DNA from 2 places in the Kytococcus sedentarius DSM 20547 genome. Region 2 is predicted to be linked to the other one. Evidence: riboswitches for the same ligand, from Rfam matches in the RefSeq annotation. Region 2 holds a riboswitch; the other holds the start of a gene.
The links. A riboswitch is a leader RNA that binds a small molecule or an ion and turns the genes downstream of it on or off. The one in region 2 is predicted to bind thiamine pyrophosphate.
Positions count from the first base shown of each region.

Region 1: it holds a riboswitch for thiamine pyrophosphate, as region 2 does, so the genes downstream of both, thiC (phosphomethylpyrimidine synthase ThiC) here and thiE (thiamine phosphate synthase) in region 2, are expected to answer to the same signal.

Region 1 is NC_013169.1:2,046,858-2,058,487, forward strand. It holds gene KSED_RS09615 (aspartate-semialdehyde dehydrogenase) at 1-679, shown strand, start outside; gene ectA (diaminobutyrate acetyltransferase) at 676-1,197, shown strand; gene ectB (diaminobutyrate--2-oxoglutarate transaminase) at 1,256-2,566, shown strand; gene KSED_RS09630 (ectoine synthase) at 2,638-3,054, shown strand; gene thpD (ectoine hydroxylase) at 3,188-4,135, shown strand; gene KSED_RS09640 (NADPH-dependent FMN reductase) at 4,270-4,848, opposite strand; gene KSED_RS09645 (NADP-dependent isocitrate dehydrogenase) at 5,216-7,441, shown strand; gene KSED_RS15380 (MFS transporter) at 7,561-8,148, opposite strand; gene KSED_RS15385 (MFS transporter) at 8,148-9,041, opposite strand; gene thiC (phosphomethylpyrimidine synthase ThiC) at 9,038-10,783, opposite strand; TPP riboswitch at 10,777-10,886, opposite strand; gene KSED_RS09660 (DUF808 domain-containing protein) at 11,031-11,630, shown strand, end outside.
Region 2 is NC_013169.1:288,235-299,864, reverse strand. It holds gene KSED_RS01490 (SRPBCC family protein) at 1-443, shown strand, start outside; gene KSED_RS01485 (vitamin K epoxide reductase family protein) at 510-1,127, opposite strand; gene KSED_RS01480 (ArsA family ATPase) at 1,235-2,203, opposite strand; gene KSED_RS01475 (cory-CC-star protein) at 2,217-2,525, opposite strand; gene KSED_RS01470 (carbon starvation CstA family protein) at 2,509-4,230, opposite strand; gene ald (alanine dehydrogenase) at 4,350-5,465, shown strand; gene KSED_RS01460 (hypothetical protein) at 5,589-6,026, shown strand; gene KSED_RS13995 (transcriptional regulator) at 6,023-6,322, shown strand; gene KSED_RS01450 (MerR family transcriptional regulator) at 6,356-7,186, shown strand; gene KSED_RS01445 (alpha-hydroxy acid oxidase) at 7,294-8,523, shown strand; gene KSED_RS01440 (pyridoxamine 5'-phosphate oxidase family protein) at 8,627-9,145, shown strand; gene thiD (bifunctional hydroxymethylpyrimidine kinase/phosphomethylpyrimidine kinase) at 9,168-9,965, opposite strand; gene thiE (thiamine phosphate synthase) at 9,962-10,672, opposite strand; TPP riboswitch at 10,663-10,757, opposite strand; gene KSED_RS01425 (aldo/keto reductase) at 10,821-11,630, shown strand, end outside.

The sequences.
Region 1 (11,630 bases), 1.0 Mb from region 2:
CTGCACCACCATGGCCGCGATGCCGGTGCTCAAGGCCCTGCACGACGCCGCCGGCCTGGCACGTCTGCAGGTGGCCACGTACCAGGCGGTCTCCGGCTCCGGCCTGGCCGGCGTGGACGAGCTCGCGGGCCAGGTGCGCGCCGCGACCGGCGCCGGCGAGGGCGCGCTGGAGTCCCTGGTGCACGACGGCCACGCCCTGGACGCGGAACTGCCCGAGCCCTCGGCGTACGCGGCCCCCATCGCGTTCAACGCGCTCCCGCTGGCCGGGTCGGTCGTCGAGGACGGCTCCGAGGAGACCGACGAGGAGCAGAAGCTCCGCAACGAGTCCCGCAAGATCCTGGGGCTGCCCGACCTGCTGGTCTCCGGCACCTGCGTGCGCATTCCGGTGATGACCGGCCACGCGCTGGCGGTGCACGCCCAGTTCGACCGCGCCATCGACGCCGAGGAGGCACGGACGCTGCTGCAGGAGGCCCCGGGCGTGCAGCTGGCCGACCTACCCACCCCGCTCGAGGCGACCGGCATCGACGACGTCCTGGTGGGCCGCGTGCGCGCCGACCAGTCCGTGCCCGACGGCAAGGGCCTGGTGCTCTTCGTCGCCGGCGACAACCTCCGCAAGGGTGCGGCCCTGAACGCTGTCCAGGTGGCCGAGGTCCTCATCGAGCAGGGGGTGGGCGCATGACGAGCGACGCGCAGCCCACGGGTGCGGACGCCCAGCCCGCGGTCACCTTCCGCGCGGCAACCCTGGACGACGGCGCCGCCATGTGGCGGATCGCCCGGGACAGCCAGGTGCTCGACGTCAACACCTCCTACGCCTACCTGCTCATGGCGCGGGACTTCGGCGCCCACAGCGCCGTGGCCGAGGTGGACGGCGAGATCGTCGGCTACTGCATGTCCTACCTGCGCCCGCAGGACCCGGACACCGTCTTCGTATGGCAGATCGCCGTGGACGCCTCGCAGCGGGGCCGCGGCCTGGCCGGGCGGTTGCTCGATGCCGTGGTGGACGCCACCGGCGCCCGCGCCCTGGAGAGCACGGTGACGACGGACAACGACGCCTCCAACGCGCTGTTCGCCCGCTTCGCCGAGCGCCGCGGCGCGACCGAGACCGTCACCGAGTTCATCACCCGCGACCACTTCCCCCCCGACGACGTGCACGACGCGGAGCTGCTGCACCGCATCGAGCCCCTGACGCCGGCCTGACCGGGCGGGCCCCTGACCCCATCACCGTGAACAACCCCCTCTCGAGGAGGACCTGACCATGAGCGAGACCCAGACCACTGCGACCGCCGGCTCCACCGAGCACCGCGACGGCGACACCAGCATCTTCGGCGCCCGCGAGTCGTCCGTGCGCTCCTACTGCCGCCAGTGGCCGGTGGTGTTCACCACCGCCCGCGGCGCGCACCAGCAGACCGAGACCGGCGAGGAGTACCTCGACTTCTTCGCCGGCGCCGGCGCCCTGAACTACGGGCACAACAACCCCGCCATCAAGGGCGCGATGATGGACCACCTGGCGCAGGACGTCGTGATCCACTCGATGGACATGCACACCCCCGCCAAGCGGCACTTCCTGGAGGTGCTGACCTCCCACGTCCTGGAGCCGCGCGGCATGGACCACAAGGTCCTCATGCCCGGCCCGACGGGCACCAACACGGTCGAGGCGGCGCTGAAGGCCGTGCGCAAGGCGACGGGCCGCAGCGAGGTCGTGGCCTTCACCAACGGCTTCCACGGCATGACCCTGGGCTCGCTGTCGGTGACGGCCAACAAGATGAAGCGCGCCGGTGCCGGCGTGCCGCTGACGGACACCCAGCAGGTGGCGTACGACTCTCACACCCCGTCCGATGGCGACGACTTGGTGGACCTCGACCAGCTCGACGCGCAGTGGGCTGCGGCGAGCACCGAGGACCTGCCCGCGGGCGCCATCGTGGAGCTCGTGCAGGGTGAGGGCGGGCTGAACGCCGCCTCGATGGAGTGGGTGAAGAAGCTGGCCGACCTCTGCGCCAAGCACGACGTGAAGCTGATCGTCGATGACGTGCAGGCCGGCTGTGGCCGCACCGGCACCTTCTTCTCGTTCGAGCCCGCGGGCATCACGCCGGACGTGGTGTGCCTCAGCAAGTCGCTGTCCGGCCTGGGGCTGCCGTTCGCCATCACGCTGATCCGCCCCGAGCTCGACCAGTGGACCCCGGGCGAGCACAACGGCACCTTCCGCGGCTTCACGCCCGCGTTCGTCACCGCCGCCGCTGCCATCGAGAACTACTGGGCCGACGACGCCTTCGGCGCCGAGGTGCGCGCCAAGGCCGAGCGTCTGCACGAGGGCCTGGCGACGATCGCCGCGAACGCCTCCGGTTCTGCCGAGGTGCGGGGACGCGGCCTGATGTGCGGCATCGCCTTCGAGGACCCCGAGGCCGCGGGCAAGATCGCTGCGGCCGCGTTCGAGCGCCACCTGATGGTGGAGACCTCCGGCCCGTCCGACGAGGTCGTGAAGCTCCTGCCGCCGCTGACGGTCACCGACGAGGAGATCGACGAGGCGCTGCGGATCCTCACGGAGTCCGTCGCTGCCGTCGGCGCCTAACGGCCCCAGCGAGGGCCCGCCCCACACCCCACGAACCACTGACACACAGAGCCTGAGAGAAGGAGACACACATGAAGGTCATGCACCTGGACGAGCTGAACGGCACCGAGAACGACGTCGAGCACGGCAACTGGCGCTCCCGCCGGTTCTTCCTGGCCGACGAGGGCGTCGGCTTCAGTTTCCACGTCACGGTCCTGAAGGCCGGCACGAGCACGGACATGTGGTACGCCAACCACGTGGAGTGCGTGTACGTCTACCAGGGTTCCGGCACGCTGGTGAACCGCGACACCGGCGAGGAGCACGAGCTGCGCCCCGGGACCATGTACCTGCTGAACGACTCGGACAAGCACACCCTCATCGCCGATGAGGACGTCCACTGCACCTGCGTGTTCAACCCGCCGGTGACCGGACGCGAGGTCCACGACGAGAACGGCGTGTACCCCCTGCTGGACGCTGAGGGCAACCGCCTGGACACGCCCAAGGCCTGAGCTGGACGGGACCCATGGGGTCCTCATTCCTGCTGTGGAGGGAGTCGCCCCGCGCGGGCGGCTCCCACCACGGCACCCGCCGAAAGGAACGACCCACGGATCGCACCACCGCGTGCACACGAGGAGGTTCAACGTGACCACCACGAGTGTCAAGCCCATCGCACCATCCGCCCGGCCGGGTGACACGGCCGAGCCCCACGACCGGTACCCCACCCGTACGGGCGATCGCCCCGCGGTCCTGGAACGCACTGACCCGGTCGTGGTGGGAGGCCCGGATGACGGCCCCTTCGACGGACGCGAGCTCGACCACATCGAGACCGCGGGCTACGCCCAGGTGCCGGAACTGTTCTCCCCTGTCGAGATCAACCGCATGCGCGAGGAGTTGGACGTTCTCTCCCGGGACGAGCACGTCTTGGCCGACGAGCGCACCATCACCGAGGCCGGGAGCGGACAGCTCCGCACGGTCTTCGAAGTGCACCGCTCGAACGAGTTGTTCCGCTCGGTGGCCCACGACCCGCGACTGGTGGCCCGGGCCGAGCAGGTGCTCGGCGGGCCGGTGACCATCCACCAGAGCCGGGTGAACTTCAAGCCGGGCTTCGCGGGCAAGGAGTTCTCGTGGCACTCGGACTTCGAGACCTGGCACGCGGAGGACGGGATGCCCACCCCGCGGGCGATCAGCGTCTCGATCGCCCTGACCGACAACCACACGTACAACGGCCCGCTGATGATCATGCCGGGCTCGCACCGCCACTACGTGTCGTGCGTCGGTGAGACACCCGAGGACAACTACAAGTCCTCGCTGGTGATGCAGGGAGCCGGCACGCCGGATCAGGACGTCCTCACCCGCATGTACGAGCGCCACGGCATCGACGTGCTGACGGGCGCCGCCGGTGGAGCCACCTGGTTCGACTCGAACTGCATGCACGCCTCGAACGGCAACATCACCCCCGCGCCCCGGTCGAACGTTTTCATCGTGTTCACCGCGGCGGACAACCAGTGCGGTGAGCCCTTCGCAGCGCCTGCCCCCCGCCCGGAGTTCCTGGGCGCACGGCGGGAGCGCGAGATCCTGACGACGCGGTGACAGGTGGCCCGCCCGTGGCTGGTGCTCCCACCCGCGACGGGTGGACCACCAGCCGCTGGTGGGAGCACCCCGTGCGGGCTCCGGCTCCCGTGCGGGGCGGGCGGGCGCTCGACCCGATCGCCCCGGGCCCGCCGTCAGCCGCGGTGCTGCTGCGCAAGGCGGGTGAGGTCCTCGAGCTCCTTGAGCATGCCGCGCACACCGTCGGCCACGGGCTTCGGCGGCTCGACGGAACCGTCCTCCTGCAGGGAGTCGAACAGCGGGAGGGACACCTGGTTGCGGGCCTGCAGCATGTTCGCGTTGGCCACGATCCCCCGCCAGTGCTCCACCGCGCGGGCGCCCGAGAGCGCGCCGTAGCTGACGAAGGCGATCGACTTCTTCACCCACTCGACGTAGAGGACGTCGAAGGCGTTCTTCAGAGCAGCAGGCACCGAGTGGTTGTACTCGGCCGTGATGAAGATGTACCCGTCGAACGTGGCGATCTTCTCGGCCCACGTGATGGTGGCGGGGTTCTCGTACTCGCCGTTGGCCGCGCCGGGAACCGTGGGCTCGCTCAGCAGCGGGAGGTCGAACTCGGCCAGGTCCACCAGCTCGTAGGTCACATCGTTCGACTCCGAGCCCTCCTGGTGAGCGGTCACCTGGTCCATGAACCAGGTAGCGACCTTCTCGCCCTTGCGGCCGGGACGGGTGCTGCCGATGATCACGCCAATGCGCATGGATTCTCCTCAGAAGAGTCTCGGGGGGGATTGCGCGCCCACGATACGCACCCGCTGGGTGACGCGTCACCTCAGCCGTGCGCGAGCACGCCCAGGGGGGGTGCTCACCCCGGAAGAGTTCGAGACGCTCCACAGGCGTCACCCGAGAGCCCGAACCCGCACAGTAGCGGCAGAGAATCCGGGCCGATTCACCCCGTCCAACCCCCACCTGACCGAACGCCAGAGACCCCCACGAGGCCGCGCACCACCCCACGACTTCGCACCAGCCACCCCCCACCACTTAGGCTGGAGGCAAGACGGCACCCACCCCCCAGCGCGAGGGCGCTGACGCGTGGGTACCCATCCGAGACGAGGGAGAACACCCCAGATGGCCAAGATCAGTTGGACCCGCACCGATGAGGCGCCGCTCCTGGCGACCTACTCGCTCAAGCCGATCGTGGAGGCCTTCGCCACCACGGCCGACATCGACGTCGAGACCCGTGACATCTCTCTGGCCGGTCGCATCCTGGCGCAGTTCCCCGAGCAGCTCTCCGAGGACCAGCGCGTCGAGGACGCCCTGGGCAACCTCGGTGACCTCGCCAAGACGCCCGAGGCGAACATCATCAAGCTGCCCAACATCTCCGCCTCCGTGCCGCAGCTCAAGGAGGCCATCACCGAGCTGCAGGGCCAGGGTTACGCCATCCCGGACTACCCCGAGGACCCGCAGACCGACGAGGACCGCGCCGTCCGCGCCACGTACGACGCCGTCAAGGGCTCCGCAGTGAACCCCGTGCTGCGCGAGGGCAACTCCGACCGCCGCGCCCCCCAGGCCGTCAAGAACTTCGCCCGCAAGCACCCGCACTCCATGGGCGAGTGGTCGGCCGACTCCCGCACCCGCGTGGCCACCATGGGCGAGGACGACTTCGCCTCCCACGAGAAGTCCGTGGTCATCAAGGGCGACGACACCCTGACCATCCAGCTGGTCGACGACTCCGGCCAGACCACCGTGCTCAAGGACGGCATCACGGTCCTCGACGGCGAGGTCGTGGACGCCACCTTCCTGGACGTCAAGGCCCTCAACACCTTCCTCTCGGAGCAGGTGGAGCTCGCACAGTCCGAGGACCTCCTGTTCTCCATCCACCTCAAGGCCACGATGATGAAGGTCTCCGACCCCATCATCTTCGGCCACGTCGTGCGCGCCTTCCTGCCGGCCGTCTTCGCCGAGCACGGCGATGCCCTCCGCGAGGCCGGCCTCTCCCCCAACGACGGCCTCGCCGCCATCCTCTCCGGCCTGAAGAACCTCCCGGCCGAGACCGCCGATGCGGTGCAGTCCAGCATCGACCAGGGCCTCACCGACGGCCCCGACCTGGCGATGGTCGACTCGCGCAAGGGCATCACCAACCTCCACGTGCCGAGCGACGTCATCATCGACGCCTCCATGCCGGCCATGATCCGCACCAGCGGCCAGATGTGGAACAAGAACGACGAGCAGCAGGACACCCTCGCCGTCATCCCCGACAGCTCCTACGCCGGCGTCTACCAGACCGTCATCGAGGACTGCCAGGAGAACGGCGCCTTCGACCCCACCACCATGGGTTCGGTTCCGAACGTCGGGCTGATGGCACAGAAGGCCGAGGAGTACGGCTCCCACGACAAGACCTTCGAGGTGCCCTCCAGCGGCACCATGCAGGTCGTCGACTCCTCCGGCGAGGTGCTGCTGCAGCACAAGGTCTCCGCCGGTGACATCTGGCGCGCCTGCCAGACCAAGGACGCCCCCATCCGCGACTGGGTGAAGCTGGCCGTCAACCGCGCCCGCGCCTCGGAGACCCCCGCCGTGTTCTGGCTGGACTCCGAGCGCGCCCACGACGCGCAGCTCATCAAGAAGGTCGAGAAGTACCTCACCGAGCACGACACCGAGGGCCTCGACATCCGCATCATGGCCCCCGAGGAGGCGACCCAGTTCTCGCTGGACCGCATCCGCAAGGGCGAGGACACCATCAGCGTCACCGGCAACGTCCTGCGTGACTACAACACCGACCTCTTCCCCATCCTGGAGCTCGGCACGAGCGCCAAGATGCTGTCGGTGGTGCCGCTGATGAACGGCGGTGGCCTGTTCGAGACCGGCGCCGGTGGCTCCGCCCCGAAGCACGTGGACCAGCTGGTCGAGGAGAACCACCTGCGCTGGGACTCCCTGGGCGAGTTCCTGGCCCTGGCCGAGAGCCTGGACCACGTGGCCGAGCACGAGGACAACCCCAAGGCCCGCGTGCTGGCCGACGCCCTCGGCCGCGCCACGGAGACCCTGCTGGACGAGGGCCGCTCCCCCAGCCGCAAGGTCGGCGAGATCGACAACCGCGGCAGCCACTTCTACCTCGCCCTGTACTGGGCCAGGGAGCTGGCCGCGCAGTCGGAGGACGCCGAACTGGCGAAGACCTTCGGCGCCCTGGCCGAGAAGCTGGGCGCCCAGGAGCAGCAGATCGCCGACGAGCTGCTCTCCGCCCAGGGTGACGCGGTCGACCTCGGTGGCTACTACCACCCGGACGACGCGAAGACCGCCGCCGTGATGCGCCCGTCGACGACCTTCACCACGATCATCGACGAGTTCGCGCAGGCCTGACCCGCCCGGCCCCGACCGCACCGGGCCCATCGACCGCTGGCCGCGCTCCCTCCTGGGGGCGCGGCCAGCATCGTCCTCGGACCCGATGGGGTGAGCCGCGCCCCGGGCAGGGCTGACGCTCAGGGGGAGGTCGCGACCTCCTCGACCGAGCGGTGCAGCTCCGGGGGTCGGAGCGCCGGGCCGAGCAGCCCGCACCCGGCCACCAGCAGCCCACCGACCGCCAGGACCGCCATCTCCGCAGGCCGCTCCCCGACCACGCCCTGCACCCACGGCAGCCACACCGGCCAGAGCGCGGGCAGGACGATCGAGAGCGAGTACGCCGTCCCGTACCCGGTGGACCGCACCTCTGCCGGCCAGCGCTCCGACAGGTAGGCGCCCACCGGCCCGTAGGCGGTCACGGTCACGACCTGGAGTGCCACCACACCAGCAGCCACACCCCAGGCGCCCGCGGCACCGCCGGCACCCGCCAGCGTCAGCCACCACAGGACCGGTGCCGCCACGGCCGTCACCAGCCCGGCCCCCACGAAGAACACCCGCCGGCCAGCCAGCGTCGACAGGTGCCCGGTCACCGACATTACGAGGGCCTGCGCCACGGCCGCGGCCGCCATCACCAGCGACACCTCACCGGCACCCAGGCCCAGCTCGGTGCCCAGCAGTCCGGTCATCGCGATGACCACCATGTTCGTGAGGCACCACAACCCGGTCATCAGGCCGAAGACCTGCCAGAGGACCGCGCGTGCCGCCCGACGAGCAGCTCCACCAGCCCGGGGCGCCGCACGGCAGGACGACCACCGCCATCCACCGCACCCGCTTGCCCACCCGCACCCACCGCCACTGCTCCCCCGTGCGCGGTCGCCACCTCCCGCCGCCGCGCGGCCCCGGGCTCGTCCACCAGGCTCCGCGCGTAGTAGAGGTACACCCCCAGCGAGGCCACCGCGCCGGCGCCGAACACCACCCGCCACCCCCACTGGGCGTACTGCTCCGGGCCCAGCAGCCACAGCAACCCGGCCGTGCTGCCGGCGATCGCGGCCTGGGCCCACGGCGCCATCGCCATGATCAACCCCGAGACCAGCCCTCGCCGCCGGGGTGGGCTCCACTCCATCGCCAGCGGGATCGCCGCGGTGTACTCCCCGGCGAGGAACACGCCCCCGAGGAAGCGCAGCAACAGGATCACCACCACCGACGCGATCCCGATGCTCGCGTGCGAGGGCACCACCGCGATGCCCGCCGTGCACGCCGCCGTCCCCAGGATGGCCACCCGCGTGGTCGCCGTCCGCCCCACCCGGTCGGCCAGCGGGCCGAACACCATCGCCCCCACCGGCCGGCCCAGCAGGGTGGCCACGACCACCCAGGAGCCCACCACCGCGAGCGCCCGTTCCCCCGCGATGGTGGGCAACGCCGGTGCGAGCGCCACCAGCGGCAGGAAGATGTGCACCTGGTCGACGAAGTTGCCGAACACCCCGGCCCGCAGCGCCGCCCGCCCCGGGGCAGGGGAACGCGGCGCACCCACGGGGCGGGGCCGTCGCCCCGACGACCGACGCGGGCGCGCCGGGCCCGCCGCCCGGGACGCATCCCGGGCGGCGAGGGCCGTGTTGCTCACGGCCTGGTGCTCAACTCGACGAACACCGGCTCGCCGACGGCCGCGGCACCCGCCTCGGCGGCCATCTGCCCGCCGTAGGCCTCGTTGATGTCACGACTGATCCGCATCGAGCAGAACTTCGGCCCGCACATCGAGCAGAACTGCGCGTTCTTGGCCGGCTCGGCCGGCAGCGTCTCGTCGTGGAACTCCTGCGCGGTCACCGGGTCCAGCGCCAGCGCGAACTGGTCGTGCCAACGGAACTCGAAGCGCGCCTTACTCATGGCGTCGTCCCAGTCCCGGGCCCGCGGGTGGCCCTTGGCGACGTCCGCGGCGTGCGCGGCGATCTTGTAGGTGATCACCCCGGTCTTCACGTCGTCCCGGTTCGGCAGGCCCAGGTGCTCCTTCGGCGTGACGTAGCAGAGCATCGCCGTGCCGTGTTGGGCGATGGGGGCCGCCCCGATGGCACTGGTGATGTGGTCGTAGCCCGGCGCGATGTCGGTGGCCAGCGGGCCCAGCGTGTAGAAGGGCGCCCCGTGGCACCACTCCTGCTCCAGGTCCACGTTCTCCTTGACCAGGTGCAGCGGCACGTGGCCGGGGCCCTCCACCATCACCTGCACGTCGTGCTCCCAGGCCCGCTGCGTCAGCTCGCCCAGGGTGCGCAGCTCGGCCAGCTGGGCGGCGTCGTTCGCGTCGGCCAGCGACCCCGGCCGCAGCCCGTCGCCCAGCGAGAAGGCGACGTCGTGCGCGGCGAAGATCTCACACAGCTCGTCGAAGTGCTCGTACAGGAACGACTCGCGGCGGTGGGCCATGCACCACCCGGCCATGATCGACCCGCCGCGGGAGACGATGCCGGTCACACGCCCGGCCGTCAGAGGCACGTGCCGCCGCCGCACCCCGGCGTGCACGGTCATGTAGTCCACGCCCTGCTCTGCCTGCTCGACAACCGTGTCGCGGAAGACCTCCCATGTGAGCTCCTCGGCCACGCCGTCGACCTTCTCCAGGGCCTGGTAGATGGGGACCGTGCCGATCGGCACCGGGGAGTTGCGCAGGATCCACTCCCGCGTGGTGTGGATGTCCTCCCCGGTGGAGAGATCCATCACCGTGTCGGCGCCCCAGCGGGTGGCCCAGGACATCTTCTCCACCTCCTCGGCGATCGAGGAGGTGACGGCCGAGTTGCCGATGTTGGCGTTCACCTTGGTGAGGAAGGCCCGGCCGATGACCATCGGCTCGGACTCGGGGTGGTTCACGTTCGCCGGAATGATGGCGCGCCCCGCCGCCACCTCCGAGCGCACCAGCTCCACCTCGCAGCCCTCGCGCAGGGCCACGTACCGCATCTCGGGGGTGATCTCGCCCCGGCGGGCGTAGTGCAGCTGCGTCACCGTCCGGCCCGGCTGCGCGCGCCGCGGCTCCTGCACCCGACCCCGCCACGCCTGCGAGGGCTCCCCGCGCCGCAGGGCCGAGCGCCCGTCGTCGGCGAGGTCACGCTCCCGCCCGGCATGGGTCGCGGTGTCGCCGCGCGCCTCGATCCACGCCTGCCGCACCGGTTCCAGGCCCACCTGCGGGTCGGACCCCGGCCCCATCGTGCGGTACACGACGAAGTCCTCGTTGGGGCTGCCGTCCGGGGAGTCGTGCTGGCTGATCGCCGTCATCGGCACGGTCACCTCCCCGTCGGTCACGGTCACCAGGCGGTGCTGGGGGTGATTCTCGGGGTGCTGCTCGAGGCGGGCCTCGCACTGCTGGTCGGTCTCATGGGTGCACGACATCGTCGTCCTCGCTTCCTCCGCCGGTGCTAACCGGACAGGTTCGAACGGTCCGGACGGCAACAGTCCGCTCTCAGCTCGTGCCCGAGCTCCCGTGGGGTACGCCACACACCCTAACCACGCCGATGCGGTGAGCCCACCCGGGTGCGTCGCCTCCTCCTCGCCCCTCGGCCAACGATGCCGACCAGCCTGCTGCCGCTAGGCTGTCCCGGCCCCCTCACCTCACCCCACCCCAGCCCGGAGGTTCCCCATGGCCGGCGGACTCGCTGCCCTGCTCGACGACATCGCCGCCATGGCGCGCCTGGCCGCGGCCAGCGTGGACGACGTGGCTGCCGGCGCGGCCAAGGCCAGCACCAAGGCGGCCGGCGTGGTGGTGGACGACGCCGCGGTGACCCCGCAGTACCTGGAGGGCGCGGAGCCCAACCGTGAGCTGCCGATGATCTGGCGCATCGCCAAGGGGTCGCTGCGGAACAAGGCGATCATCGTGCCGGTGCTGCTGCTCCTCAGCCAGTTCGCCCCCTGGATCCTGACGCCCCTGCTGATGCTCGGCGGCACCTACCTGTGCTTCGAGGGCGCGGAGAAGGTCTGGGAGAAGATCTCCGGCCACGGTGACGACGGCAAGGCCGCCGACGAGCGCTCGGAGCAGGACGAGGAGCAGGTGGTCAAGAGCGCCATCACCACCGACTTCGTGCTCTCCTGCGAGATCCTGGTCATCTCCCTCAACGAGGTGACCGACCAGTCCCTGCTGAGCCGCGGACTGATCCTGGTCGTGGTGGCGCTGCTCATGACCGTCGTGGTCTACGGCGCGGTCGCCCTCATCGTGAAGATGGACGACGTGGGCCTGCACCTG
Region 2 (11,630 bases):
CGCGCTCCCGTGAGATCGCCGCCGCCCCCGAGACGGTCTTCCCCTACCTCGACGACCTGCACCGCTGGCAGCTGTGGTCCCCCTGGGAGGGTCTGGACGCCGACCTGCACCGCACCTACTCCGAGCCCGCCAACGGGGTGGGCGCCCGGTACGCGTGGGAGGGCAACCGCAAGGCCGGCAAGGGCCGCCTGGAGATCACCCACGCCGAGCCGTCGCGGGTGGCCCTGGACCTCCACTTCGAGAAGCCCTTCCGTGCGGACAGCCAAGTGGCCTTCACGCTGGAGCCCACGGCGCTCGGCACGCTGGTCACCTGGGCCATGAGTGGCCGGAAGAACCTCATGATGCGGGCGCTCTCGCCGGTCGTAAACATGGACAAGATGCTTGGCCAGGACGTCGAGAAGGGGCTGGCCCAGCTGCAGGTCGCCGTCGAGCGCGGCGCCTGAGACCCGCCACACGCGAGAGGGACCACTCCGTCGGGGTGGTCCCTCTCGCGTGTGGCTGCTCTCAGCTCACTGGGCCATGAACTTCGGAAGGAACACCGCGAGCACCGATGCGGTGACGGCCACGTAGACCACGATCACCGTCACCCAGGTCCACTCGCGGGCGAAGCGGCGCACCCCATCGGACAGGCCGAAGGTGCCCCGGCTCACCAGGGCGCCGGTGAGGCCGAGGAACATCGGGATGGTGGCGGCCCACGCGACCATGCAGTAGATGCAGAGCTTCACGATCTCGAACAGCGCCTGCGACCACAGCCAGATGAGGAACACCCCGGCCAGGGCGACGCCCACCCAGATGCACGCCCACAGCCAGCGGGAGAAGTGGGCGCCGGCCAGCAGGGCGACGCCGAAGGCCACCACCAGCGCGTAGCCGACGATGCCGATCAGCGGGTTGGGGAAGCCGAACAGCTCGGCCTGCGGGGTCTGCATCACGGTGCCGCAGCTAACCAGCGGGTTCACGTCGCAGGAGGTGCGGTGCAGCGGGTTCTCATACAGGTTCAGCCGTTCCCAGACCAGGGTGGCGCTGGCGGCCCAGCCGACCAGGCCGGTGAGGGTCAATAGCCAGCCCAGGGCTTTGTCCGTGGCCCACCCGGGCCCGGACGTGCCGGTCTCCTCGATGCGTTCGCTCACGCTGCGGTCCTTCCTGGTGAACCTGCTCCGACCCCGTGCCGGGCCGGGCCATTGTGCCGCTCCGGGCTGGGAGTCCGGTCACGGGCTCCCCACCGGGCCAGGGGCGTTCAGCCCGGCTCGCCGGCCAGAGCCCTGACCACCTGCGCGAGCCCGTCCTCACCCACCGGGTCGGTGTCGTGCAAGGGGATCTCCAGGGCGGGCAGGTCCGGCAACGCGGTCCGCACCCGGTCCAGGTGCACCTGCTCCTGGACGTGCCGGCGGGCGAGGAACTCCCCCTGGTCGCGTGGGGACCGCCGGTTCACCACCAGCCCGTCGATGCCCACCCCCAGGCCGGCCAGGGTGTCGTGGAGCTCCAGCGTCTCGTCGGCGGGCAGCCGCTCGGCGGTCATCACCAGCAGGAAGCCCGTCTCCGGGGCGGTGAAGGTGGTGCGCAGCAGCTCGAAGCGGGCCCGCCGGCGCTCGAGCACCCCGCGGATCTCCGCATCGCGCCGGGCCCGCCGGGAGCTCGCATCGGCGTCCCCCAGGCCCCGCAGCGCCTGCCCGAAGCGGGCCGAGGAGTCCTGCCGCGCCAGCAGCGCGTCGGTCCAGGCGCGGAGGTGCTCGGGCAGGGAGAGCAGGCGCGAGGTGTGCCCCGAGGGCGCGGTGTCGAACACCACCAGGTCCCGCTCCGGGGCGCCGGCCACCACGTCCGCCACGGCCTCCAGCAGCGCGGCCTCCTGCGTGCCGGGGGCCTCCCGTGCGGCGTCCAGATGGCGGGCCACCTCGCCGTGCAGGTGCTCCGGCATCATCCGCCGCATCGTGCGCCCCACGGCGGCCAGGTGCTCCTCCACCTCGCGGGTGGGGTCGATCTCCAGCACCTCCAGGCCCTCGCGCACCGCCGTGACCCGGCCCCCTAGGCGGCGGCCCCACAGGTGCCCGAGGTTGTGCGCCGGGTCGGTGGAGACCAGCAGCGTGCGCCGGCCCCGCCGCGCGGCCTCCAGGGCCACGGCCGAGGCCATGGTGGTCTTGCCCACCCCACCCTTGCCCCCGACAAACAGGGTGGAGCGGGTCAGCAGGGTCTCCAGCAGTGAGCTCATGGGCCCTTCCCCGTCAGCAGCAGGACATGTGGTCCAGCGGAGAGCGGTCCATGCCCATCCGCTGGTGCCACACGTGGAAGCGCTCGTAGACGGCCGGCAGGAGCTCCAGGGAGTGGTAGCCCATCGGGTTGGGCAGACCGAGCGACTCCCCCAGCACCATCAGCATGAACAGGTCGTCCTCGTCGGCCTGCGCCCGGGCCAGCGTCGACCGGTAGGGCAGGTGGTAGCTCTCCTCGGCCCACGCACCGACGGCCCGCAGGCCGGCCCGGACGCGCGCGCCCAGGCCGGCCAGGCCGTCGGGGGACTCAGCGGGAGACGGCATCTCGGGCCGTCGCCCCCTCATCCGCGTCGAGGGGGTCGTGCTCGTCGTCGTCGACCTCTCCGCGGGAGGCACGCACCATCGCGCCCACGGCCTCGACGATGACCCACACGGCGGCCACCAGGATGATCACGTCCAGCACCAGCAGCAGCCAGTTGCGGTCCTGCCAGAAGGTGCCCATCTGCACCAGCAGGGCCAGCACGCTCATGATCAGCACGAAGGTCAGCGGGATGATCGCCGGCAGCGCGGGGCGCCCACGGCGCAGCAGCATCACCGCGACGATGGCGAGGGTCAGCCCGGCCATGATCTGGTTGGTGGTGCCGAACAGCGGCCAGATGAGCATGCCACCGGAGCCGTCCGCACCGGCGGCGAAGGTCAGGCCCACGGCCACCACCAGCACGATGGCGGTGGAGACCCACTTGTTGAGCGTCACGCCCATGACCTCGCCGATCTCCGAGACCACGAAGCGCTGCAGACGCACACCGGTGTCCATGGTGGTCGCGGCGAAGAGCACGGCCGTGGTGGCCAGGATGGTGGCACTCAGCGACTGCGGCAGGCCCAGGCCGTTCTGGACGATGGAACCACCGCCCTCGACGAACGCGGCGACACCGCCCTGCCCGAACGCGCTGTAGACCTCCTCCCAGTCCGCGAGGGTCTGGAAGCCGGCGGTGGTGGCGACGATCGCACCCAGGGCCAGCAGCCCCTCGCCCACGGCGCCGAAGTACCCGACGAAGCGGGCGTCGGTCTCGTTGTCGAGCTGCTTGGAGCTGGTGCCCGAGGCGACCATGCCGTGGAAGCCGGAGATGGCGCCGCAGGCGATGGTGACGAACAGCAGCGGCGCGATGCCCGGCGTGCCCTCCGGCACCGCGTCGTTGATGGCCGGGGCCACCACGGTGGGGGTGGAGATGAGCACCGCGGCGAACAGGATGCCCAGCGCCAGGAAGAGTTGCAGGCCGTTGATGTAGTCGCGCGGCTGCAGCAGGAGCCACACCGGCAGCACCGAGGCGATGCCCGCGTAGGCGAACAAGATGACGATCCACACGCCGCTGGCCGGCATGCCCAGGACCGTGTCCGGCAGCGAGACCGGGTACTGGTCACCCAGCCAGATCAGGGCGTACAGGGCGACGACGCCCACCACGCTGACGATCGGCAGGTTCCAGCGGAAGCGGTAGATGGCCTGGCCGATCAGCAGGGCCACGGCGATCGCGCCCCAGGTGGGGATAACCGCGCTCGGGGTGCTGACCAGCAGGCCGGAGATGACCACCGCGAAGGCCGCGTTCACCATCAGCAGCAGCAGGAAGATGACGACCAGGAACAGGTTGGCCCCGCGACGCCCGATGTACCGGGCCGACAGCGAGCCGATGGACTGCCCCCGGTTGCGCACCGAGGCCCACAGTGCACCCAGGTCGTGCATGCCGGCGAAGAAGATGGTGCCGAGCGTGACCCACAGGAAGGCCGGTAGCCAGCCCCAGATCACCGCCACCGCCGGGCCCACGATGGGAGCCGCACCGGCCACAGAGGTGAAATGGTGGCCCCACAGCACGTACTTGTTCGTGGGCACGAAGTCCACGTCGTCGCGCAGGGCGTGGGAGGGGGTGCGGAACCCCGCATCGAGCGTGTACACCCGGGTGGCCAGCCACCGGGAGTAGAGGAGGTACCCGGCCAGGATCATGGCGATCCCGACCAGGACGAGGACGAGCGAGTTCATGGGCTCTCCAATGGTCGGCGTGACGGGGGGCTGTGGTGCAGGTCACGCCATTGTGCCGGAGGGGGGTGGCGTGCCCCACCCGCCGCCCCGATGGCGCACGTCACTGGCAGAGTGGGGCCATGCGCATCGGAGTCCCCACTGAGGTCAAGAACAACGAGTACCGGGTCGGCATGACCCCCGTCGGCGTCCGGGAGCTCACCGGCCGCGGCCACGAGGTGCTCGTGCAAGCCGGAGCCGGCGTGGGCTCCTCGATCACCGACGAGGAGTACGCCGCCCAGGGCGCCCGCATCGTGGAGTCCGCGGACGAGGTCTGGGGCGAGGCCGAGATGGTCGTCAAGGTCAAGGAGCCGATCGCCGAGGAGTACGGCCGCCTGCGCGCCGACCAGGTGCTGTTCACCTATCTGCACCTGGCCGCCGAGCCGGAGCTGACGAAGGCACTGATCGATGCGGGGACGACCTCCATCGCGTACGAGACGGTGCAGCGCCCCGACCGCTCCCTGCCGCTGCTGTACCCCATGAGCGAGGTCGCCGGCTGTCTCGCCCCCCAAGTGGGCGCGGCCTCCCTGCTCAAGGCCCGCGGTGGCCGTGGGGTGCTGATGGGCGGCGTCGGTGGCGTTGCGGGCGCAAAGGTGGCTGTGCTGGGCGCCGGGACCGCCGGCCAGAACGCCGCGAACATCGCGATGGGGATGGGCGCCGACGTCACGCTGCTCGACATCGACCTGGAGAAGCTCCGTATGAGCTTCTGGCGCTACGGCAACCGGGTGCACGGCATCGCGTCCTCGGAGCTGGCGATCGAGCGCGCGGTCACCGAGGCCGACCTGGTGATCGGCTCGGTGCTGATCCCCGGCGCCGCGGCCCCCAAGCTGGTGACGAACGACCTCGTGGCTCAGATGAAGCCGGGCAGCGTGCTGGTGGACATCGCCATCGACCAGGGCGGCTGCTTCGAGGACTCCCACCCCACCACGCACGACGACCCCACCTTCGAGGTGCACGACTCGATCTTCTACTGCGTGGCGAACATGCCCGGCGCCGTGCCAGCCACCTCCACGCAGGCCCTGACCAACGCGACCCTGCCGTACACGCTGCGGATCGCTGATGCGGGGTGGAAGGCCGCGCTGGGCGCTGATGAGGCACTCGCCAAGGGCCTGGCCACGCACGCCGGATCGCTGTACTCGGCGCCCGTCGGTGAGGCGCTCGGCATCGAGAGCAAGGACCCGGCCGGCCTGCTCGGCTGAGCCCGGGGGTCGCTCTGCCCACAGGCAAGCCCTCCACGCCAGACAAGTACTTGCCACGCCGGAAAGTAGTTGCTCCCTTGGGTGCCCGACGAGGGACCCGCACACCGAGCACCAGGAGTGGCCATGGAGAACACGACGCACACCCCCAACGCCCGCGAGGCACAGGCCGCCCCGGACGGCGCCTCCGGCGCCCGGGTCACCTCGGGCAAGGACCTGTCCACACTGCGCTTCACCGCGGCCGCCGTCAGCCTGGCCATGGCCGCCGTCCTGGTGCTGTTCCACGTCACGCAGAGCAGCGCCATCGGTCTGATCATCGGCATGTCGGTCTACATAGCCATGATCAGGCCGATGACGATGGTGGCGCAGCAGGCCAAGTCCCTGCCCCGCGGGTACACCAAGCAGTACACCGGCGCCGTGGTCGCCAGCTCGCTGCTGTACGGCGTGGGCATCCTGGTCAGCGTCCTCACCGAGGCACCCCTGTGGCTGATGATCGGCCTGGCCGTGCTGGTCGCGCTGCCCGGCGTCATCGTCGCGACGCGCCTCGGGAAGAGCGCCCGATGAGCACCACCCACGCCCGCCACCAGCTCGACGAGATCATCCACGCACCGACGCGCTTCAGCATCGTCGCCGCGCTGGCCTCCACCGACAAGGCCGAGTTCGCCGCCGTGCGCGGTGCGGTGGAGATCTCCGACTCGACCCTCTCCAAGCAGGCCTCGGCGCTGGAGCAGGCGCACGAAGCCCGTCTTGCCGGGGACGAGTTCCGCCTCGTCCATGAGGGCCATGCGGCCAGCGTGGGCGGCCGAATCGCTGGCACGCGCCCGCGCCGGAGGACCGGCATCGTCGCTGGTGGGTCTTGACCCTGACACCGTGCGAGGCACCAGAGTGGCGACATGACCGACACCCCGAACCCGATGTCGATCGGGCAGTTCTCCTCCCTGACGCGGTTGAGCGTGCGCATGCTCCGTCACTATGACAAGCACGACGTCCTCACCCCCGCCGAGGTGGATGCTGCGAGCGGCTACCGCCTCTACACCAGCGACCAGCTGGCCGATGCGGCGGACGTGCGCAGGCTGCGTGACGTCGGGTTCGGCGTGTCCGCCATCGCCGCCCTGCTCACCAGCCGTGGCACACCGGCCTGGGAACACGCCCTGCGGATGCAGCGGCAGTCCCTCACCGCCGATCTCCTGGCGGCGCAGCAGCGGATGGCGCTCCTCGACCGGATGCTCCAGACAAAGGAGAAGACCATGAGCATCGAGATCAGCGAGACCACCCTGCCGTCCACCACGATGGTGCTGCTGCGGGGCGCCATCCCCAGCTACTCCGAAGAGGGGGTGCTGTGGGAGCAGTTCATCCCCGAGCTCGGGCGCCAGGGGCTCACCCCCATCGGCCCCGGGGGTGTGGTGGAGAACGACCCGACGTACGTGGAGGCCGGCCCCGACGTGTCCGTCTGGCTGCCGGTGGCCCCGGGGACCACGGCCAGGGGCCCGTTGGAGGTGCACGAGCTGCCGGAGCAGCGGGCGGTGAAGGCCACCATCACCGGCCCGTACTCCCAGATCAGCGAGGCGCACGCCCAGATGGCGCAGTACATGGGTCAGGAGGGGCTCACCGAGGCGAGCCCCGGTGACGGGCCGGTCGGCAAGGTGGTCAACCGCTACCTGAGCGACCCGTCGAACACGCCGGAGGCCGACCTGCTGACGGAGGTGTACCGCCCCCTGGCGTGAGTCCGGCCCCACCGCACAGCGCACCGGCCGCCCGCTCGACCAGAGGGGCGGCCGGTGCGCGCCCGGCTCCGGCGTCTACCGTGGGCACCCCGACCGGAGGTGACACCGTGCGACGCCAACTTCCCAACCCTCGTGAACTCGCGCCGCTGATGCGGTTCAGCAAGCCCACCCTGAACCGCACCACCGCGCGGCTCGCCAAGGCGGCCGACATCGCCGACGTCCGACGCATCGCCCGCCGGGTCACGCCCACCGGACCGTTCGACTACGTCGACGGCGCAGCCAACTCCGAGGAGTCCATGCGCCGCAACACCGAGGCGTACCGCAACCTCGAGCTGCGCCCCACCGTTCTGCGCGACGTGGGCGAGGTGGACCTCTCCACCGAGGTCTTCGGCCAGCGCAGCGAGCTGCCCGTGGGCCTGGCCCCCACCGGATTCACCCGCATGATGCACGCCGCGGGTGAGCCCGCCGTGGCCCGCGCCGCACAGTCCGCCGGGGTGCCTTACACCCTGTCCACCATGGGGACCACGGCCATCGAGGACCTGGCGGCCCAGGTGCCAGACGCCCGCCGCTGGTTCCAGCTCTACTCGTGGCGCGAGGACCGCGATCGCGCTCGCGGCCTGGTGGAGCGGGCCCAAGAGAACGGGTACGACACGCTGATGGTCACCGTGGACACCGCCACCGGCGGCCTGCGCTATCGCGACCACCGCAACGGCATGACCATCCCGCCGCAGCTCACGGCCCGCACGCTGGTGGACGCCTCCTACCGGCCGCGCTGGTGGTTCGACTTCCTCACCACCGAGCCGCTGCGCTTCGCGACCCTCTCGAGCTCCGCCGGGGACTCGATGGACGTGATCATGAAGACCTTTGATCCCACCCTGTCGTGGGCGGACATCGAGTGGATCCGCGAGGTGTGGGCCGGTCCGCTGCTGGTCAAGGGCATCCAGACCCCCTCGGACGCCCAGCGGGCCCTCGATGCGGGGTGCGACGGCGTGTACCTGTCGAACCACGGTGGGCGGCAGCTCGACCGGGCACCCGTGCCACTGGCCGAGCTGCCCGGCATCCGCGAGGTGCTGGGGCCGGACGTGCCGATCATCGTGGACTCCGGCATCACCAGCGGCGTCGATGTGCTGGGAGCCCTGGCCTTGGGCGCCGACTTCACGATGATCGGCCGCGCCTACCTGTACGGGCTCATGGCCGGCGGGCAGCGGGGCGTGGAGCGGGTGCTCGACATCCTGCGGGCCGAGCTGCAGGTGGGCATGCAGCTGCTGGGCGTGCGCTCTGTGGACGAGCTGGGCCCGCAGCACGTGCGGCTGGACCACCGCGCCCCGCGGGACTGACCCCACCCCCGGTTCTGTCGTGCGGAGGGGGTGGGGCAGTGCCCGGTCCTCACCTCATCGCCCGCTCGCGCCACCGCCGCATCGCACCTAGCGTGGAAGGCAGGTGCCGCCCGCCCGGGCGGCCACGACAGCAGGAGGAACCCTGGTTGACAGGGACCCCCGCGAGATCGTCCACAAGATCATGCGCGACACCCGCATCGCCGTGCTCACCTACACCGACGAGCAGGGACGCCTGGTGTCGATGCCGATGGGCACCCAGACGTTCGACGACCCGTCGACCGTCTGGTTCATCACCGGGCTGGACACCGACAAGGTCAACGCGATCCGCGCCAACCCGCAGGTGAGCGTCTCCTACTCCTCGGACGACGGCTGGGTCTCCTACTCCGGCACCGCGACCCCGAGCCAAGACAAGGCCAAGCTCGACGAGCTGTGGGACGCCTCCGCCTCGGCGTTCATGGACACCGAGAAGGACGACCCCCGCAGCGGCCTGCTGGAGATCCACCGCCAGACCGCCGAGTTCTGGGCGTCCGACGGCGCGGTGAGGACGGCGTTCGAGTTCGCCAAGGGCCTGGTCTCCAAGGACCGTCCAGACATGGGCACGAACGACACCGTCCAGCTCTGAGACCACCCCGCCCCGGCCCGGTTCACCACCACTCATGGAAGTGGTGGACCGGGCCTGCGCCGTGCCCGATGCCCAGCTCGTCGCTCCGCCGGAGCGCGTCCGTCAGGTAGTCCTTCGCCCCCTCGATCGCGTCGCCCCAGTCCCCCCGTTGCGGCAGCAGCGCCGCGATCGCCGAGGAGAGCGTGCACCCCGTCCCGTGCGTGTTGTCCGTGACCACCCTCAATGCGGTGAGCGTCGCCGTCCCGTCGTGGTCCGCCAGCACGTCCGTGGCGCGCGGCCCCGGCAGGTGACCGCCCTTGAGCAGCACGCGGGTGCCCAGCCGTCGGTACAGCTCCTGTGCCTGCTCGGTCTGCTGGGTGACCGTCCGCGCCTCCTCGCAGCCCAGCATCACCGCGGCCTCCGGGCCGTTGGGGGTCACGAGGTCGACCAGCGGGGCCAGGCGCAGCACGGCCTCGACGGCGTCGCGGTCCAGCAACCGCGCCCCGGCGGTCGACACCATCACCGGGTCGAGCACCACGGGGCAGTCCAGGACCTCCCCCACCAGGTCGGCCACCGCCTCTGCCACGGCCGCGCTGCCGAGCATGCCGATCTTCACCGCATCGACCTGCACGTCGTCCACCAGAGTGAGCACCTGGTCGCGCACGAACTCCGGCGGCACCGGGTGGATCCCGGTGACGCCCCGCGTGTTCTGTGCGGTGAGGGCCGTCAGCGCTGCGCAGCCGTAGGCACCGAGGGCGCTGAAGGTCTTGAGGTCGGCCTGGATGCCGGCGCCGCCCGAAGGGTCGGAGCCGGCGATGGACAGGACGGTCGGGGTGCTCACAGCTCCCCCTGCAGGGGCGACGCGGCCAGGGCCTCTCGCAGCTCCCGGGTGGCCGCCGGGACGTCCGCTGCGGCGCAGATCGCGCTGACCACCGCCACCCCCTCGACGCCCGACCCCGCGAGTTCGGCCAGTGTGTGGGCCTTCACGCCCCCGATCGCCACGGCCGGGTGGTGGCTGCGCCGGCGCAGGTCGGCCAGCCCCTCGGGCCCGATGGGGGGTGCGTGCCCATCCTTGGTGCCCGTCGCCCAGACCGGTCCCAGACCGATGTAGTCGAGTGTCGCCGGTGGCAGGGCGTTGGCGGCATCGACCTGCGCTGCGTCGTGGACGGAGAGGCCGATGATGGCCTCGGGGCCCAGCGCCGCGCGGGCCGCGGTCGGTGGGGTGTCCTCCTGACCGATGTGCACCCCATCGGCCCCGATGGGGTGCACCAGGTGCACCCGATCGTCGATGAGGAGGGGCACCCCGGTGCCCGCGAGCATCTCGACGAGCTGGCGCCCCAGGGCAACCACCTCCTCATCGGAGGCTGCCTTCTCCCGCAGCTGCACGCAGGTGACCCCGGCCGCGACGGCCCGCGCGACGACGTCGGCCAGGCCCCGTGACCCGGCCATGGCGCTGTCGGTGACCAGGTAGAGGGAGAGGTCCACTCGTGGTGGGCCCCCGGTTGCCGGGGTGGCGTGGGGGGAAGGGGTCCAGGTGGCGTGCTGCATGGCGACGTCCCTCCGCTCGCGTGAACGAGATCAGGTTCGACGGGTCTGTTCTCAGCCCCCTGGTGGGGCACCCCGCGTCGTCCTCCACCGTAACCTCTGGCCAGGGCGGGCACGACAGGGTGGAGACGGCGCTCCTACGCTGGCCGACATGCGTACACGAAACCTCGGGAACGACACGGTCGGGCGCCACCAGGTCGGCGCCATCGGCATGGGTCTGATGACGATGAGCCAGGACGGTGAGCCGCCGCGCCAGCAGCTGCTGGACACGGTGACCGCGGCCCTGGAGGCGGGCGTCACCCTGTTCGACACCGCCGACGCCTACGGGCAGGGCACCGCCGGCGAGCAGGCCATGGGGCAGAACGAGCGCCTCATCGCCGGCCTGCTGGACGAGCTGGGGGTGCGCTCCGAGGTCGTCCTGGCCACGAAGGCCGGCCACACCCGTGGCGAGGACGGCTCTTGGGGCCTGGACTCGCGTCCCGAGTACCTGCGCGAGGCGGCGGAGGCCAGCCTGGCGCGGCTCGGGGTGAAGCAGATCCAGCTGTGGCAGCACCACCGCCCGGACCCGGAGTGCGACTACCGCGCCACCATGGAGGCCCTGCGCGAGGTCGCGGACTCCGGGATCGTCGCGATGGTCGGCATCTCCAACGCGGACCCGGAGCAGATCCGCACCGCCCACGACGTGCTGGGCGACCGGCTCGTAAGCGTGCAGAACCAGTTCAGCCCGAAGTTCCGCAGCAGTGCGCGGGAGATCGAGGTCTGTACCGAGCTCGGCCTGGCCTTCCTGCCGTGGTCCCCACTGGGCGGCCTGAACGAGGCCAAGGAGCTGGCCGAGAAGCACCCGGCGTTCGCCGAGGTCGCCGACGAGCGGGGTGTGAGCCCCCAGCAGGTCGCCCTGGCCTGGGAGCTGGCGCAGTCCGAGGTGGTCATCCCCATCCCGGGCGCCAAGCGTCCGCAGTCG